DNA from 2 places in the Rhizobium sp. BK591 genome. Region 2 is predicted to be linked to the other one. Evidence: riboswitches for the same ligand, from Rfam matches in the RefSeq annotation. Region 2 holds a riboswitch; the other holds the start of a gene.

Region 1 (3,763 bases), on a different contig from region 2:
ATCCGGTGCGAGCTCACGGGCAAGCGCCTTGGAATAGGTCGCAACGAAGGCTTTCGAGGCCGAATAGATCGAGGAACCGGGGCTGCCGCCGGTCAGCGCCGAAATCGAAACCGTGTTGACGACAGCGGCGCCTTCAGCCGCCTTTAATGCCGGCAACAGTGCACGTGTCAGCGCCACCACCGATGTCTGGTTGAGCCGCACGATCGCCTCATATTCTGCGTCGGTGAGCGTGGCCGCGGGAAACCGGCCAAGCATGGTGCCGGCATTGTTCACCAGCACATGCACCCTGTCGAAGAAGGCGAGAACGTCTTCGGCAAATTGCGCCGCCCCACCGGCCGCCGAGAAATCGGCGTGCAGCAGCAGCGCCCGTCTTTCGGATTCAGCCGTCAGCAGGAAATCCGGCAGCTCGCGTCCCGGCTTGCGCCCGGTATGGACGATCACTTTTGCGCCGCAGTCCAGGAACTGCCGGGCCACTTCGAGGCCGATGCCGCGGCCGGCGCCGGTCACGACGACATTGCGATTTTCGAACAGTCTGGGATGAAACACGAAGCCGTCCTCCTCGCGGACAGTGCCGCCGGTTGCGTCACTCGCCCTTAACATATGAGCGCGCCGACCGAAAGAAAGGCAGGTACCGATCTTTCCCGGGAGACGCAGCCAAGTCTCCCTCTGGGGAAGGGCTCTAGCTTTCGGTCTCCAGAAGCCGCGCACCCGACCCCTCTTTGCCGAGCCGATCGCAGGGATTGCGCAACGGACAGCTTTCGATCGACAGGCAGCCGCAGCCGATGCAGCCGGTCAGACGGTCGCGCAGCAGGCTCAGCCGCCTGATTCGCGCGTCGAGATCATCCTTCCAGCGCGCCGACAGCACCTGCCAGTCGGCGACGGTGGGCGTGCGTCCTTGCGGCAGCGACTCGAACGCCGCCTGGATTTCCGAAAGCGGAATGCCGACACGCTGCGCCACCTTGATGATGCCAAGCCGGCGCAGCACGTCACGGCCGTATCGCCGCTGGTTGCCGCGGGACCGGATGCTCGAGATCAGCCCCTTGGTCTCGTAGAAATGCAGCGCCGAGACGGCAAGGCCGCTGCGCTCCGCCACTTCGCCAACCGTCAGAAGTCTGCCGAGCGGCGTTGCAGGAATCGTATCCATCGGCTCTTGACCTCAATATTAGTTGAGGTTTTATAACCCGTGCTTCGATAATCGTAAAGTCCAATCGCGACAAGGAGCAACGCATGAAAACACCCACCAGGCTGGCGGTCATCTATGGCAGCACGAGAGAGGGCCGCATCTGCGACCGGGTGGTCAAATGGCTGACGCAGGAGCTCGTCCGCTTCCCGCAATTTGATATCGACATCATCGACCCGCTCGATTTCGCGCTGCCGGTAAGCCGTGACGTGGCACACCCCGAAATCGACAGGCTCGCCGGGCGGCTTGGCATGGCCGACGCCTTCATCATCGTCACCCCGGAATACAATCACAGCTTCACGGCCTCGCTGAAGTCGATCATCGATTTCTTCTTCGAGCCCTGGCAGGGCAAACCTGTCGCCTTCGTTTCCTATGGCGGCATATCGGGCGGCCTGCGCGCCGTCGAACAGCTGCGCCTCGTCTTTGCCGAACTCCACGCGGTCACGATCCGCGATTCGGTGAGCTTTACAGCACCTTGGAACCGCTTCGACACCGAGGGACGGCTCGACAATCCCACCGACGCGATGCGTCTGCTCGACCGGATGATGGCGAGGCTGGAATGGTGGACACGGGCGCTCGTCACTGCCCGCAGCGATTGCCCCTATGCCGACATCGCCGCCTGAGGCAGCAAGCTCCGGTTCCGTTCCCGGCAGGTACGGAACCTCGAGGGACACCCGGGCAGGACCTCCGTCCGGGTGTTCTCAACAGTAAGGCATATCAGGCGATACCGGGCATGGCAGGCTCATCCCGACCGCATGGACGGGTTCGCAACTTTGCAGTTGCGGGGAGAAAACCCCGGTGATAGTTTCCGCGCCATTAACGGGGGAGCTCCGTATTGCCGGGGCTGAGATGTGAGGTGCAAGCCTCTGGACCCTTCAAAGCTGATCTGGGTAATGCCAGCGGAGCGAGGTTCAGATGTTTTCAGGCGCACAAGTGTCACTCTATCCGATGTCCGGCGATTTCGTCGGCATCATTCTCGATGCCGTCAAGGCGCTCGATCCCTATCGCGACCGGCTGCGCATCGAGACCGATGACATCTCTACGCTGCTGGTCGGCCCGCCTGACATTCTTTTCGCCGCCATGCACGATCTTTTCGTCACCGCCGCAAAGACCGGCGAACATTGCGTGCTGTCCGCCGCCGTCTCACGCGGCTGCCCCGGTGAGCCCGACGAGGCCATCTGCGGCGTCAACCCCTCCTCCGGCCAGGCAGAGCCGCTTGCTGACCGTATAGCGGCCGCCCTTGCCGCCGTTGAAATCACCGCCGAGACCGGACAGCCGACCGCTGCCCAATTCTCGCTCTACGTCATGGGAACCGGCACCCATATGGACGAGATCTATGGCTGCATCGACTTTCTCAAACGCTCCGGCACTTTCGACCGCGCCAAGAATTTCTGCACCAGGCTTTCTGGCGATGCCGGCGCCGTCTTCGCAACCATTCGTGAGGCCTTCTATCGCTTCGGTGACCCCGAGGGGCATGTGACCCTCGATATCACGGTGTCAGCCAATACAGCGCCGCGCGTCTTTTCAGACGCGCAAAGGACGCTGTAACACTTTAAATTGCTGCATAATTTTATCCTTAAATCGATTCCGATTTAAGGAATTATGCAGTGCCCGACGAAAGCCTGAAATCGAACGCCGATGACACCGCTACCACCACTGGGTTCGCGCCTTGCCGCGCTCCGCGCCGCTCTCTACCGGGGCATACCTGCCCTGCTCGCCGGCTGCGCCTTTTTGGCGGCATGGGAACTCTATGTCGATCTTTCCGGGATCAAGCCCTCCATCCTGCCGGCGCCGTCGCGCATCGTCATCCAGGGCTGGCTGAACCGCGAGGCGCTGATATCAAACACCTGGCCGACGCTCGGCGCGACGCTTGGAGGTTTCGCGCTGTCGCTGGCTTTCGCCTTCGTAGCCTCGATCCTCATGGATTTCGTGCCCTTCATGCGCCGGGCATTGCTGCCGATCTTCATCGCCAGCCAGACCCTGCCGCTGGTGGCGATCGCGCCCCTCGTCGTCCTCTGGTTCGGCTTCGGCCTGCTGCCGAAAGTGTTGCTGGTGGCGCTCGTCACCTTCTTTCCGCTGCTCGTCGCCCTGCTGCAGGGCTATGAATCGACCGACCGCGACATCGCCGAATTGCTGAATTCGATGAAGGCGAGTCGCTGGCGGATTTTCTGCCTGGCCCGGCTTCCCTCCTCGCTGCCCTATTTCTTCGCCGGCCTCAGAATCTCGATCACCTATGCCGTCGTTGGCGCGATTTTTGCCGAATATGCCGGCGCCGCCCGCGGCCTCGGCATCTATATCCTCAACGCCAAGAACAATTTCCGTCCCGATCTCGTGCTCGCCGCCGTCGTCGTCAGCGCCGTGCTCACGCTCGGCCTCTTCGGGCTGACGCTGTTGATCCAGCGCCTCGTCATGCCCTGGCAGCCAACCGGGGAGCGGCGCCGATGAGCGATACAATGGTTGAACTCGGTAGTATCTCGAAGTCCTTCGACGGCATGAAGGTGCTGGGCGACATTTCGCTCGCCGTCGCAGACGGCGAGTTCGTTTCGATCGTCGGACCGTCCGGCTCCGGAAAATCGACGGTGC
Region 2 (3,763 bases):
GCGGCGACGAACCTCGCCGGGCACGACCTCCTCCCACCATCCGGCCGCGCCCAGGCCCAATGTCAGGACAATCTCTTCGGCCGCTTCCCGTTCGCAATAGGGCGCGAGCATTCCTCCAGCAAAGTGCGAGGCGCCAAGTCCCGCCGCGCCGGCCTTCTCGATCACCTCGACCGAAAAGCCCCGCCTGACGAGCTCATGGGCTGCCGCGAGGCCGGCAACACCAGCCCCTTTGACGAGAAACGTAGGCATTATGCGTTACCCGGAAGGTTTTCGATCGGCATGTACAGGTCGCCACCCTCCCGATATTTCGCCGCCATCGCTTCCAGCCCTTCCTTCTGCGCTTCGGCGCGGATATCGTGCGAAATCCGCATCGAGCAGAATTTCGGACCGCACATGGAGCAGAAATGCGCCACCTTATGCGCCTCCTTCGGCAGCGTTTCGTCGTGGAAGGAGCGGGCGGTTTCCGGATCGAGCGAGAGGTTGAACTGGTCCTCCCATCGGAACTCGAAACGGGCGCGCGACAACGCATCGTCGCGCACCCGCGCCGCCGGATGACCCTTGGCCAGATCGGCGGCATGTGCCGCGATCTTATAGGTGATGACGCCCACCTTGACGTCGTTGCGGTCCGGCAGGCCGAGATGTTCCTTGGGCGTCACGTAGCAGAGCATGGCGGTGCCGAACCAGCCGATCATCGCAGCCCCGATGCCGGACGTGATGTGGTCATAGCCCGGCGCGATATCGGTGGTCAGCGGCCCGAGCGTATAAAAAGGCGCCTCGCCGCAGACCGCGAGTTGCTTGTCCATGTTTTCCTTGATCTTGTGCATCGGCACATGACCGGGACCTTCGATCATCACCTGGCAATCCTTCGCCCAGGCGATTTTCGTTAACGCGCCGAGCGTTTCCAGTTCTGCGAACTGCGCCGCATCGTTGGCATCGGCAATCGAGCCTGGCCGCAGGCCATCACCGAGCGAGAAGGAAACGTCGTAAGCGCGGCAGATGTCGCAGATCTCCTCGAAATGCTCGTAGAGAAAACTCTCCCGGTGGTGGTGCAGACACCACTTGGCCATGATCGAGCCGCCGCGAGAAACGATGCCGGTGACGCGATTGACGGTCAGCGGGATATAGGCAAGCCGCACGCCCGCATGGATGGTGAAGTAATCGACGCCCTGCTCGGCCTGTTCGATCAGCGTATCGCGATAGACCTCCCAGGTGAGGTCCTCGGCAATGCCGTTCACCTTTTCGAGTGCCTGGTAGAGCGGCACGGTGCCGATCGGTACCGGCGAATTGCGGATGATCCATTCGCGGATATTGTGGATGTTGCGGCCGGTCGACAGGTCCATGACCGTGTCGGCACCCCAGCGGATCGCCCAGACCATCTTCTCCACTTCCTCCGCCATGGAGGAGGTGACGGCGGAATTGCCGATATTGGCATTGATCTTCACCAGGAAGTTCCGGCCGATGATCATCGGCTCGCTTTCCGGGTGATTGATGTTGGCGGGAATGATCGCCCGGCCGGCGGCGACCTCCTGGCGGACGAATTCCGGGGTCACATGATCGGGAATATGGGCGCCGAAGCTTTCGCCATCGCGGCTCATGGCCTCCACCTGTGCCTTGCGGCCGAGATTTTCGCGGATAGCGATGAATTCCATTTCCGGGGTGATGATGCCGGCGCGTGCATAGGCGAGTTGGGTCACGGCATTGTCTCCCCTCGCCCGCAGCGGCTGGCGCTTGGCCGGAAATTCCGGTGTCAGCCGTTCGCCGCTGACAAAGCCGTTGTCTTCGGGACGCACATGGCGGCCTTCATAGGCCTCGACATCTCCGCGGGCGAGCACCCAGCCGCGACGGAACTGTGACAGGCCCTGCTCGATGCGGATATCAGCGCCCTCGACAGTGTAAGGGCCGGAGCAATCATAGACGACGACAGGCGGCTCGCCCGATGTCGGATGGACGCTGATCTCGCGCATCGGCACGCGGATGTCGGAGTGCATATCTCCGGGGATGTAGATTTTCCGCGACGCCGGTAGCGGGCCGGTGGTGACGGTGGGTGTGACGTTCTTTGCGGCAATGGTCATGGTTTGAGGCTCCAAGTTGCAATTGGAGACCCAGTCAATCAGCCGGAATGATGGAAAGACGCCGGCATGGAATCCACGCGGGAATCCGAAGCCTTCGAGCGCTTGCACCGTCCCTACGCCAGTATGAACTGGATCAGGTTCAACGGGTCACTGCGCCACAACAGGCAAAGCCAAATTGTCCAGCAGTATCTCAGCCCCTTGCCGGGACCCCCCTGGTGAATGTCGCAAAGACTATGTCCTGGGCCGAGTTCGTGTCAACCACAGACCTTCCGTCGTCCCGCTCTTGGGCGTATTTTGATGTGGAAGCCGGGCAGATCATTGAATGTGGGAGAAGGATGTCGCCGACGTTCCAAATTGTCGCCTTGAACGGGATCGAGCGACCGGCCACCGAGATGGACCGGAGGTTCCTTGTTGCCGCCTAAGATTGTGCAAATTCCTTTTCGAAAGACCTCGTTAGAGCAACCGCACCTGCTTTATCGGCAAAGTTCATTCGATCGCCGAGAGGAACGCCGGGATCTGTTGCTCGAAGAACTTCGAGAAGGAGGCGATGCGCGGCGGCAGCGCCTGGTAAGGGGGGTAGTACAGGGTCAGCCATAAGTCTGGCGGCGACCAGTCCCGCAGGACGTGGACGAGCCGTCCGGTCCGCAGATGCTCGGCGACATGGAACTTGGGCAGCATGGCGACCCCGACGCCGTCGGCCGCCATGCTCGCCAGCACCTCTCCGCTATTGGCGCTGAATGCACGGCCTGCAGAAATCGTGGCGCTGCCACTGCCGTCCGACAGTGACCAGGTCTCCCGTTTGCTTTCGCCGCTATAGGCCAGGCAATCGTCGGGAATGAGCTCGTTCGGGTGCTTCATGTCGCAAAACCGGCTGCCGGGCGCTGCGACGAGGATACGGCGCACGACGCTGATCTTGCGCCAGATCGTGAACTTGTCCGAAGGTGCCGCGGAAATGCGGATCGCCAGATCATAATCGTCGTCGATGATGTCGACGAGTCCATCGGCGAGCGAGATTTCGAAGCTGATCTTGGGATAGCGCTCCCTGAATGCCGAGAGAATGGGCGGCAGGACCTGCTGGCCGAACCAGGTCGGCGCGCTGATGCGCAGGCGGCCATGATCCGCCTTGTGGGAATTCATCACGTCCTTGCGCGCGTTGTCGAGCGCCTGCACCGCCGGCTGTATCTGGGCGGCGAAGATCGCGCCATCGGTCGTCAGCGACACTTGGCGCGTGGTGCGCACGAAGAGTTGCACGCCCAGATCTTCTTCCAGGGCCGCAATCGCCCGGGTGACGGCTGCGGGCGTCATATCGAGCTCGCGCGCGACCTGCGCGAAGCTCCGCTTCTCGGCAGCCAGCAGGAAGGTTCGGAGCAGCTTGTAGTCGTTCATCGATTATTTCACCAATGGCAATTCACTGACAATTATTATTGCAATTTCCACGCCTGATCAACCGACGTAGATTTTCAATCACACCAGACAAACCAACACAGCCGCGGAAGGGCGAGGATCATGATCAAGGATATCAAGGGACTGCATCACATCACGTCGATGGCATCGGATGCCCGTCAGAACAACGCGTTCTTCACGGGCACGCTTGGCCTGCGCCGCGTCAAGAAGACCGTAAATTTCGACGATCCCAACGTCTACCACCTCTATTACGGTGATGAGGCCGGTACCCCCGGCTCCGTCATGAC

Evidence for each region. Region 2 has a riboswitch for thiamine pyrophosphate ahead of thiC (phosphomethylpyrimidine synthase ThiC). Riboswitches for the same ligand answer to the same signal wherever they lie in the genome.
Region 1: it holds a riboswitch for thiamine pyrophosphate, as region 2 does, so the genes downstream of both, FHX10_RS22570 (YkoF family thiamine/hydroxymethylpyrimidine-binding protein) here and thiC (phosphomethylpyrimidine synthase ThiC) in region 2, are expected to answer to the same signal.

Annotation. Positions count from the first base shown of each region.
Region 1 is NZ_JACIAZ010000005.1:118,352-122,114, forward strand. It holds gene FHX10_RS22555 (SDR family NAD(P)-dependent oxidoreductase) at 1-600, opposite strand, end outside; gene soxR (redox-sensitive transcriptional activator SoxR) at 680-1,144, opposite strand; gene FHX10_RS22565 (NADPH-dependent FMN reductase) at 1,228-1,803, shown strand; TPP riboswitch at 1,992-2,105, shown strand; gene FHX10_RS22570 (YkoF family thiamine/hydroxymethylpyrimidine-binding protein) at 2,096-2,728, shown strand; gene FHX10_RS22575 (ABC transporter permease) at 2,819-3,625, shown strand; gene FHX10_RS22580 (ABC transporter ATP-binding protein) at 3,622-3,763, shown strand, end outside.
Region 2 is NZ_JACIAZ010000002.1:54,705-58,467, reverse strand. It holds gene thiO (glycine oxidase ThiO) at 1-249, opposite strand, end outside; gene thiC (phosphomethylpyrimidine synthase ThiC) at 249-2,072, opposite strand; TPP riboswitch at 2,165-2,296, opposite strand; gene FHX10_RS07395 (LysR family transcriptional regulator) at 2,559-3,458, opposite strand; gene FHX10_RS07390 (ring-cleaving dioxygenase) at 3,579-3,763, shown strand, end outside.